DNA from 3 places in the Rouxiella sp. S1S-2 genome. Region 1 is predicted to be linked to each of the others. Evidence: predicted binding sites of a transcription regulator. Region 1 holds the regulator's gene; each other region holds the start of a gene.
What was found. Region 1 encodes CRP, which controls carbon source genes, mostly activating them, when cyclic AMP is high. Its sites were predicted from a motif close to ATGTGANNNNNNTCACAT; they were not measured.
Positions count from the first base shown of each region.

Region 2: msrB (peptide-methionine (R)-S-oxide reductase MsrB) is a predicted target of CRP. The motif match lies at 1,820-1,837, and genes of this name have one in related genera.
Region 3: GA565_RS17105 (mannitol dehydrogenase family protein) is a predicted target of CRP. The motif match lies at 1,544-1,561, and genes of this name have one in related genera.

Region 1 is NZ_WFKL01000001.1:581,841-585,101, forward strand. It holds gene GA565_RS02645 (YccS/YhfK family putative transporter) at 1-1,048, opposite strand, end outside; gene crp (cAMP-activated global transcriptional regulator CRP) at 1,112-1,744, opposite strand; gene GA565_RS02655 (OsmC family protein) at 2,092-2,502, shown strand; gene GA565_RS02660 (phosphoribulokinase) at 2,591-3,261, opposite strand, start outside.
Region 2 is NZ_WFKL01000001.1:2,432,539-2,435,799, forward strand. It holds gene GA565_RS11505 (D-hexose-6-phosphate mutarotase) at 1-492, opposite strand, end outside; gene gapA (glyceraldehyde-3-phosphate dehydrogenase) at 614-1,612, opposite strand; gene msrB (peptide-methionine (R)-S-oxide reductase MsrB) at 1,961-2,374, shown strand; gene GA565_RS11520 (YeaC family protein) at 2,513-2,779, shown strand; partial or broken gene GA565_RS24955 (hypothetical protein) at 3,072-3,158, opposite strand.
Region 3 is NZ_WFKL01000001.1:3,725,017-3,728,277, forward strand. It holds gene GA565_RS17090 (sodium:solute symporter family protein) at 1-164, opposite strand, end outside; gene GA565_RS17095 (YkgJ family cysteine cluster protein) at 426-680, opposite strand; gene yeiP (elongation factor P-like protein YeiP) at 890-1,459, shown strand; gene GA565_RS17105 (mannitol dehydrogenase family protein) at 1,725-3,194, shown strand; gene GA565_RS17110 (GntR family transcriptional regulator) at 3,229-3,261, opposite strand, start outside.

The DNA of each region.
Region 1 (3,261 bases):
GCAGGCGGGCCTGGGTTTGCATCAGGTCACGGCGATAAAGCGGGCGCTGGGTACGCAGCAGTCTCGCAATGCGACTGAAGTGGTAATAGCAAAACTGGCCGACCGGGTTGTCACGGTAGCGCGAAGATATTTTTTCCAGCGCCGCCAGCTCATTGGCCATAGTGAAGCGCTCGGAACGGCGGTGATAAAGAATGTCGTTGGCAATCACCCGCAGACGGGCAGCAATCACCTGAGCATTGCGGCGAATTACCGCCTCGGCATGACTCTCCTCCATCAGCTTTTGCACCTCGGTGGGCAGATGCAGACTCACCGTAATGTGCTCCTGAAGGTCTAGTGCTACCTGAAAACGTCTCAACAGCTTTTTATGATGCTGGTGGTCGTGCGTCGGCAGCATGTGCAACTGCTGATAAAGCAGAGCAATCAAGTCGATGACTTTTTGTTGCCTGTTCAGCAGCGGCGGTAGGGCGGTATCGGGATCGGTATGCTGGGTCAGTAGGCTGTATTTGGCTTCAAAATAGTCGGCGAGTTCGAGATACAGCTGGCTTAGGGTTTCGCGCATAGGCTGCTCTTCAGACAGGCGAAACCACAGCCAGTTAAATACGCCGTACCAGGCAGTCCCGACCACAAACAGCAGTGGCGCATGCCAAATCGGCACTACGCCCGCCATGCTGAGCGTAAAGATAGCGGCAACCAGCGCGCCCGGTAATAGACGCGCATGCAGCGGACTTATCGCCCCCGTCACGCCGATGACCAGCGTCAGGCCGAGCATGATAAGCGGCAGCGGCAGATGCCAGTTAACCAACATCAACTGTAGCAAAATACTGCTGACGGCGAACAGTGATCCACCGACCAACAGGCGTTTGAAAAAGCGTTTATGTGGGGTATCGAGACCTGAAATGTTGCAGCATGCGGGCACCAACGCGAACAGCAGACCCATTTTCAACTGGCCAAACAGCATAGCGAAGGCAATGGGCAGGCAGAGAACCAGCGTTTGTCTTAGCGCATAGTTAACTTCAGGGTGATAAAAAAGTCTTTGCCAAAGCGTCATTTTTGTGCAGATAGGCTAACAAAAACGGCGCAACAGTTATCTGCTGCGCCGTTTTTAAGACGATTAACGGGTGCCGTAAACGACAATCGTTTTACCGTGGGCTGAAATCAGACTTTGATCTTCAAGCATTTTAAGAATTCGACCCACAGTTTCGCGTGAACAGCCGACTATTTGACCGATTTCTTGACGGGTAATTTTGATCTGCATGCCATCGGGATGGGTCATGGCATCCGGCTGTTTAGCCAGATTCAGCAGAGTTTGTGCAATACGACCGGTCACGTCGAGGAAGGCAAGGTTGCCCACTTTCTCGGACGTTATCTGCAGTCGGCTTGCCATCTGTGCGGACAGGCGCATCAGAATGTCTGGATTAACCTGGATGAGCTGGCGAAATTTCTTGTAGGAAATTTCGGCCACTTCACAGGCAGTTTTGGCTCTAACCCATGCACTACGTTCCTGTCCTTCTTCGAAGAGTCCCAGCTCGCCGATGAAGTCACCTTGGTTAAGGTAGGAAAGTATCATTTCTTTGCCTTCTTCATCTTTAATCAGAACGGCAACCGAACCTTTCACGATGTAGTAAAGCGTTTCGGCTTTTTCACCTTGGTGAATCAGCGTACTTTTAGATGGATACTTATGTATATGACAATGAGACAGGAACCATTCGAGAGTAGGGTCTGTTTGTGGCTTGCCGAGAACCATTAGCTATTATCCTCTTATTATCGCTGCCCAAAATCACAGGGCTTTGAAATCCCTGTTCGGCGATTTTTTACTTCGCGCTCTTTTAGCATATGAACTGACCAGCAATGCTGCAAGCGGCAGGTGGAGTGATTTCAGCTGTAATTTGCCATTATCACCAAGGTTATCCTGTTAACACCTAAAAAACCTAGCCGCAACTTGTTGGAAAGTTTCTTTCGGCTTTGTTTGTAGCACAGGTTTGCGGACGTGTCTTGTGTTGTCTCGCTTCAGCATGATGCGGATCGAGTTCCATTGCCAGTTTCAGGGGTTAAGGGTAGTCTGTTTTAAAAATTATTACCGGAGAAAGGCAAATGCAAGCACGGGTAAAGTGGGTTGAAGGGTTAACGTTTCTCGGAGAATCTTCGTCTGGACATCAGGTCATTATGGACGGCAATGCGGGTGACAAATCCCCTAGCCCGATGGAAATGCTGCTCATGTCGGCAGGCGGTTGCAGTGCGATTGACGTAGTGTCGATTCTGCAAAAAGGCCGCAACGAGGTGTTGGGCTGCGAAGTGAAACTGACCTCCGAACGTCGTGAAGAGGCGCCGCGTCTGTTTACCCGCATCAACCTGCACTTTATCGTCACCGGCAAAGATTTGACCGATAAAGTGGTTGAACGTGCCGTGAGCCTGTCGGCCGAAAAATATTGCTCGGTTTCACTGATGCTCGGCAAAGCGGCCACCATCACTCACAGTTTTGAAGTGATTGATGCTCAAGAGTAATCAGCCCGGTTTGCTGTTTAGGCAATAGAAAGTGATAAAACGCCGCGCCGTGAAGGTTAGCGGCGTTTTTGCGAAGTATATCGACTGATTACTCGATCTTTTTGCCTTCCATCAGCCGCTGCACCAGTGGCCCCATAATAAGCTCCATCGCCAGGCCCATTTTTCCCCCCGGCACCACCAACGTATTGATGTGCGAAATAAACGATCCCTGCAGCATTGCCAGCAGATAGGGGAAGTCAATCTGGTCCAGACCTTGAAAATGAATAACCACAAAGCTCTCATCCAGCGAAGGAATGGCCTTGGCGGCAAACGGGTTAGAGGTATCGATGGTCGGTACGCGCTGGAAGTTAATATGGGTGCGTGAAAACTGCGGCGTAATGTAATTGATGTAGTCGTCCATCGACCGCACTACCGAGTCCATCACTGCTTCACGCGAGTGGCCGCGCTCGCCGGTGTCGCGCACCAGCTTTTGTATCCACTCAAGGTTAACGATGGGTACCACGCCGACCAATAAATCGACCTGTTTGGCGACATCGACCTGGTTGGTGACTACGCCACCGTGCAGTCCTTCATAAAAAAGAATGTCGGTTGGCTCAGGCAGCGCCTGCCACGGCGTAAAGGTGCCGGGTACCTGATTGTAGGGCACGGCTTCGTCATAAGTATGCAAATATTTTCGCGAACGCCCAGTACCGCTTTTGCCATATTCAACAAAGCTCTGTTCGAGTAGCGAGAAGTCGTTGGCTTCGGGGCCAAAGTAGC
Region 2 (3,261 bases), 1.9 Mb from region 1:
AAAGTAGGCGTGAAGTGCGCTGGTGGTTTCGAAATCACCGAATGATTCAAGCTCGATAGAACACTGCTCACCGAGGGTGAAATGCGCATGCAGGGTAAAGGCGTGTGGCCAGAGCGTACGCGTTTCTTCACTGTCTTTTAACGTAAGAGTCAGCTTTACGCCGGCTTCATCTTCACTCTGTGCCGTTAACTGCCAAGGCAGGTTACGGGCGAAGCCGTGGGATGGTTTGCCTGCTGGGCCAAACCACGGCCAGCAAATGGGCACACCGCCGCGAATGGCAACGCCAGGCTGAAATGCGGTCTCACTGCTAAGCCAGATAACCGGTTTTTGCCCGGCAGGTTGCCAACTCAGCAGATGAGCACCCTGAAGCGCTATTGCCGCACGTCCTGTGGGATGGTTAACAACCAATATCGGCAGGTCAGCAATTTGACACTGCGTAATAGCAGGGGAGAGCTGTTTCAAAACGGGGAGGGTAAAAAGCTGTTCGGTCATCATTTAGTCCTGTGCAATGTCTGGTGTGAACTAAGACAGGTGAAAACTGACTGGATGAGTGATTTAAACAGAAAAGGGCGACTTTCGTCGCCCTTTGTCAGTTCACTTTATCTGCAACGAATTATTTGTTGGCGATATGAGTGATCAGATCCAGAACTTTATTTGAGTAGCCAGTTTCGTTATCGTACCAAGAAACCAGTTTCACAAAGTTGTCGTTCAGGGCGATACCAGCTTTAGCATCGAATACAGAAGTCAGTTTTTCGCCGTTAAAATCGGTAGAAACTACTTCGTCTTCAGTGTAGCCCAGAATGCCTTTCAGTTCGTTCTCTGAAGCGCGTTTCAGCTCAGCACAAATTTCTTTGTAAGTGGCTGGTTTTTCCAGACGTGCAGTCAGGTCAACAACGGAAACGTTCGGAGTCGGTACGCGGAAAGCCATACCGGTCAGTTTGCCGTTCAGCGCTGGAATAACTTTACCGACTGCTTTAGCAGCACCAGTAGAAGATGGGATGATGTTCTGGGATGCGCCGCGGCCGCCGCGCCAGTCTTTGTGAGACGGGCCATCAACAGTTTTCTGAGTAGCGGTAGTTGCATGTACAGTGGTCATCAGTGCTTCAACGATGCCGAACTTGTCGTTGATAACTTTAGCCAGTGGAGCCAGGCAGTTAGTGGTGCACGATGCGTTAGAAACGATCTTCTGACCAGCATATTCATTATGGTTAACGCCCATAACAAACATAGGGGTGTCATCTTTAGATGGACCCGTCAGAACCACTTTCTTGGCGCCAGCTTCGATGTGCTTGTTGGCAGTTTCTTCGGTCAGGAAGATACCGGTCGCTTCCGCTACAACGTCAACGTTCACTTCATTCCATTTCAGGTTAGCTGGGTCACGCTCAGCGGTAACGCGGATGGTTTTGCCGTTAACAACCAGATGACCGTCTTTCACTTCAACGGTGCCTTCGAAACGACCGTGAGTTGAGTCATATTTCAGCATGTATGCCATGTAGTCAGCGTCTAACAGATCGTTGATTGCAACGATTTCGATGTCAGAGCGTTCTTGCGCAGCACGGAAAACGATGCGACCGATACGGCCAAAACCGTTGATACCTACTTTGATAGTCATATATTCCACCAGCTATTTTTCAGTGAATAAAAGGTTGGTTGTAAAATTACAAAAACCTTGGTGAGCGTCAAGCGGAATCGTGTCAATTATTGCTGTAAGTCAAAGGGTGCCCCTACAATTGTTCGCTTATTGAACGTTCCGTTTCTAAATCAGCTGTTACGCATATTGGGGCGTAATGCCGATGTTTAAACGCCCCTAGAATCAAATGTGTGATCGCAATCACACATAGTCTTGTCTCAGCACCAATGGCATAGAGTTTAAGCCAAAACGGGCTGACTCGTTGTTACTTTTTTGTTATAATTGACTGTTATTTTAGTTGATTTTTTTATCTCGAAGAGAACGGCAACTATGGCCAACGAAATCAAAGATACCCCACAAAATCCACAACTTACTGATATACAACGCTATGTGACTCAGGAGCGCGGTACCGAAAGGCCGTACACTGGAAAACTGCTGCACAATACGCGCGACGGTATTTACCATTGTCTGTGCTGTAATGCGCCGTTGTTTTACTCTGATACGAAATTCGATGCCGGATGCGGCTGGCCAAGCTTTTATCAGCCCGTCACGCATGACGCCATCAAGTATCTTACCGACAACACGCACGGCATGGAGCGCGTAGAGATCCGTTGCTCAAATTGCGATGCACATTTGGGGCACGTCTTCCCAGACGGCCCAGAGCCAACTGGTGACCGATACTGTGTAAATTCCGCCTCAATGAGCTTTATTGACGGCGAAAATGGTGACAAAACGGCTGGCTAATGGCTGCTTTTGCGCTGCACACTGTTGTCTTAAAATGCAGAGCAAAACGGCATTAATAAAGTCACAAAATCGATTCAGCCAGTTATTCAAGGCGTGTGAATAATTGGCTGAATAATTCCGCTGAGCGAGGAGTTTGAAATGGAAATCCATGAACTGGTCGATGTCATGACGCCTGAAATTTACCAACGCCTTGCGCTTGCAGTAGAGTTAGGTAAATGGCCCGACGGGGTAAGGCTCACCGAGCTGCAAAAAGAGCACAGCCTGCAGGTAGTGATGCTTTATCAGGCACGTCACAACGTTGATGCTCAGCATATGACGGTGGGGACCAACGGGCAGATCGTGACAAAAAGTAAGCAGGAATTGAAGCAGCAGTTTCAGGACGTAATTAGACTTAAACCGCAGTAAGCCGTAAACCGACGGTCTCAGTCTGTATTCACGACTTTCGGGTTTAGACGCCGCGTTTTGAACCCGAAACGCTATGTCCCGCATTCGCCTCAAGCCGCCAGATGTCTATCCAGCCAATAAGCGCCAACGCCGCCATAAACACAAACGCCAGCTTAAAACTTATTCCCGGTCCCGACTGCCACGCTCCCTAGTGAGCGACCTGTTCACCAAAACGAATACCCAGCGCCCCAAGGATCGAAGCCAAATCCAACCTGCAGCATCAGCGGCAGCAGGAAAGGCACAGCCCCAGCTTGGCAAGTAGGCCAAGCGGAACGTTTATCAGGAAAATCCAGTGCCAAGAAGCGTACTGAGTGATAAAACCGCCCAGCGGCGGCCCAGCCACAAAGCGGAATAAACACCGCCAAAACGCCGCAGCTACCAGCAGGGCAAGTGCAGAGATGCCTGCCGATGCCGGTTTAGTCTCATGCATCATCACCCATCCA
Region 3 (3,261 bases), 3.1 Mb from region 1:
CTGTAACCCGACATATGATGTGAAATACCCGACAACCACCAGGGCATTTTTCCCCCTGCGGCAAAGAAATCCCCTGTGTTGCCCACTTTACGCATCGCCCACAGCGTGGTCATTACAATCATCAGCGCATAAAGCGCCATGACAAAATAGTCTATCCCGTTCATCGTTAACTCCGGAGGCAAAGCTGCATTGTCGAAGTCCGGCGGGAAAACATGCCGGTTGCATAATTAATCCTAATTAAGGACTAATTAAACCTAACACGTTGAAAGAGGGTTAAAATGTGATATAAATCACATATCCCTACTGTGTTTCGCAGAGTGAGATATGACTTTCTTATGAATTAGAGGTAGGTCAAAAAATCATCAAGGAAATGTTCGCGTCAAGTCGGCTTGGGTTCAGAGAAAGTGTACTCCGCGTGATTTGCGCTAAGGTGCGGTCTCTTCCTCAAGCTTAATAAGATAGGTAAGCGCATCCTCTCGGTGTGTAAAACACATCTCTCGACTCGCCTGCAGGCTGGCACAAACTTTCGGTCGCAGCGGTGAAGTGAAAATCTTGCACTGGAAGTTATCTGCAAGTTGAACGCACCGCGTGTTGGCGGGCTTACCGTTTGGCATGCCCGGGATCGGGCTGGAAATTGAGGGCGCGATACAGCACGCGCCGCAGTCTGATCGACAGTCCATCGGTAGCTCCCCTCTGGGCTGCGAATTGACATGTAAACTCTGTTATCGCCAGACAATAGCAGTACGGTGAAATGCTCACCAGTTAAATCGCCAATAACGCCTTTCGGCACTCTTTTCATCACTCTTTTTGCGCTATCTGCTTGCCTGAAATCGGCGGCGCGAGTAACGTGTCGCCCATTATCCAAACTTTTTGCAAACAGGTTATTTTTATGGCACGTGCTAATGAAATTAAACGCGGCTTCGTTGTAAATTACGACGGTAAATTGCTGCTGGTAAAAGATATCGATGTTCAAAGTCCTAGCGCACGTGGCGCAAGTACCTTGTACAAAATGCGCTTCTCGGACGTGCGCACGGGTATGAAGGTTGAAGAGCGTTTCAAAGGTGACGATATCATCGATACCGTTACGCTGACCCGCCGCCGAGTGAACTTCTCGTACGTTGACGGCGACGAGTACATCTTTATGGATGACGAAGATTTCACTCCTTATACCTTCAACAAATCTCAGATTGAAGAAGAGCTGCTGTTCATTCCTGAAGGTGGCCTGGCGGGTATGCAAGTACTGCTGCTCGACACGCAGCTGCTGGCGCTTGAGATGCCGCAGACGGTTGATCTGGAAATCGTTGAAACCGCACCGGGTATTAAAGGTGCCTCGGCCAGTGCTCGCAACAAGCCCGCCACCATGACCACGGGTCTGGTCATTCAGGTGCCAGAATATCTGAGTGCCGGTGACAAAATTCAGATTCATATTGCCGAACATCGCTATATGGGTCGTGCATAAGGCCGGGCAATGCCCTCACCTGTTGTCATAAAGGGCGCTACGGCGCTCTTTTTTTTGCCTGCCATTTTATTGCACCTGACAGAGTTTTGATCCGCCTCACAAATGCGGCCTAATATTTGGACTTACCAATTTTCATTGCTGTCATATCACTTTACACTGAGCCCATGACTAAACGGCTCATATCAACGTTAATAATCCATTAAATCGTTCTCTGAGTGCTTTTGGCCTGACCAATTTATTCTTGCTTGAATGTGATGGAGTCAAAATGAACAAGATTTCCACTGGCGCTTTGCCCGCTGAAGTTCAACTACCTCAATACGACCGTCAGGCGCTCAAAACGCGCATCGTGCACATTGGTTTTGGTGCCTTTCATCGGGCACATCAGGCGCTGATGACCGATCGTGTGCTGAATAAACAGGGGGGCGATTGGGGTATTTGCGAGATTTCGCTGTTTGGTCGCGATAATTTAATACGGGCGCTGCGTGAGCAAGACCACCTGTTTAGCGTGCTGGAGAAAGGCGCGGCCGGAAATCAGGCCATTATCGTTGGCGCAGTCCATGAGTCGATGCACGGAAGAATTGAGGGCATCGAGGCTATTGTTGAGAAACTGGCAGAGCCGCAGGTGGCCATAGTTTCACTGACTATCACCGAAAAAGGCTACTGCATCGAGCCGGTTAGCGGCAAACTCGATTTACAGCACCCCGATATTGTGAAAGATCTCAACGACGGAGTGTCACCGGCAACCGCCCCAGGCCTCCTCGTTGAAGCTCTGCGCCTGCGCCATCAGCGTGGACTGCCCGGTTTCAGCATTCTTTCCTGCGATAACATCCCCGAAAACGGTCACGTGGTCAAAAACGCCATCCTCGGCCTGGCGCAGGCAAAAGATCCGACATTAGCCGCCTGGATCCACGAGTCAGTCACCTTCCCAAGCACGATGGTTGACCGCATTGTTCCAGCCCTCACTGAAGAGTATGAGGTTGAAATCAGCAACGCATTGGGCGGCATTGACGACCCGTGTGGGATAGCCTGCGAGCCTTTCATTCAATGGGTTATTGAAGACAATTTCGTGGCGGGCCGTCCTGCCTGGGAAACCGTTGGCGCACAGCTGGTCGATGACGTACTGCCGTTTGAACAAATGAAATTGCGCATGCTAAACGGCAGCCACTCGTTTCTGGCCTATCTCGGCTATCTGGCCGGTTATCAGTTTATTAATGTCTGCATGGAGGATGACAACTATCGCCGCGCGGCATATCGCCTGATGCTGGAAGAGCAGGCGCCAACGCTGAGCGTTTCCGGCATTAACCTGACAACCTACGCCGACAGCCTGATTGAGCGCTACAGCAATCCGTCGCTCAAACACCGTACCTGGCAAATTGCGATGGACGGTACGCAAAAGTTGCCACAGCGGATGCTCGACTCCTTGCGCTGGCACCTGCAACACGGTGGTGATTTTTCTTGTCTGGCACTGGGCGTTGCCGGTTGGATGCGCTACGTTGGCGGTGTTGACGACGCGGGCCAGGCCATCGAAATAAAAGATCCGATGGCGGCCAAGCTGCGAGAAATCGTTGAGTCAAATGCGGATGGTGAAGCGCGAGTGCTGGCACTTCTGGGACTTAAGAGCGTGTTTGGTGACGCATTGCCCGCCAATCAATCGGCGGTTGACGCCATTCTGCGTGCTTATTCAAGTCTGCAAAGTATCGGGGCGAAAGCAACCGTAGCGAATCTGGTCAAATAAAGGTTTTTACCTGGCGTTGGCTGATTATCGCCCGTTAGTCATTCAGACTGGCGGGCACTGAACGAAA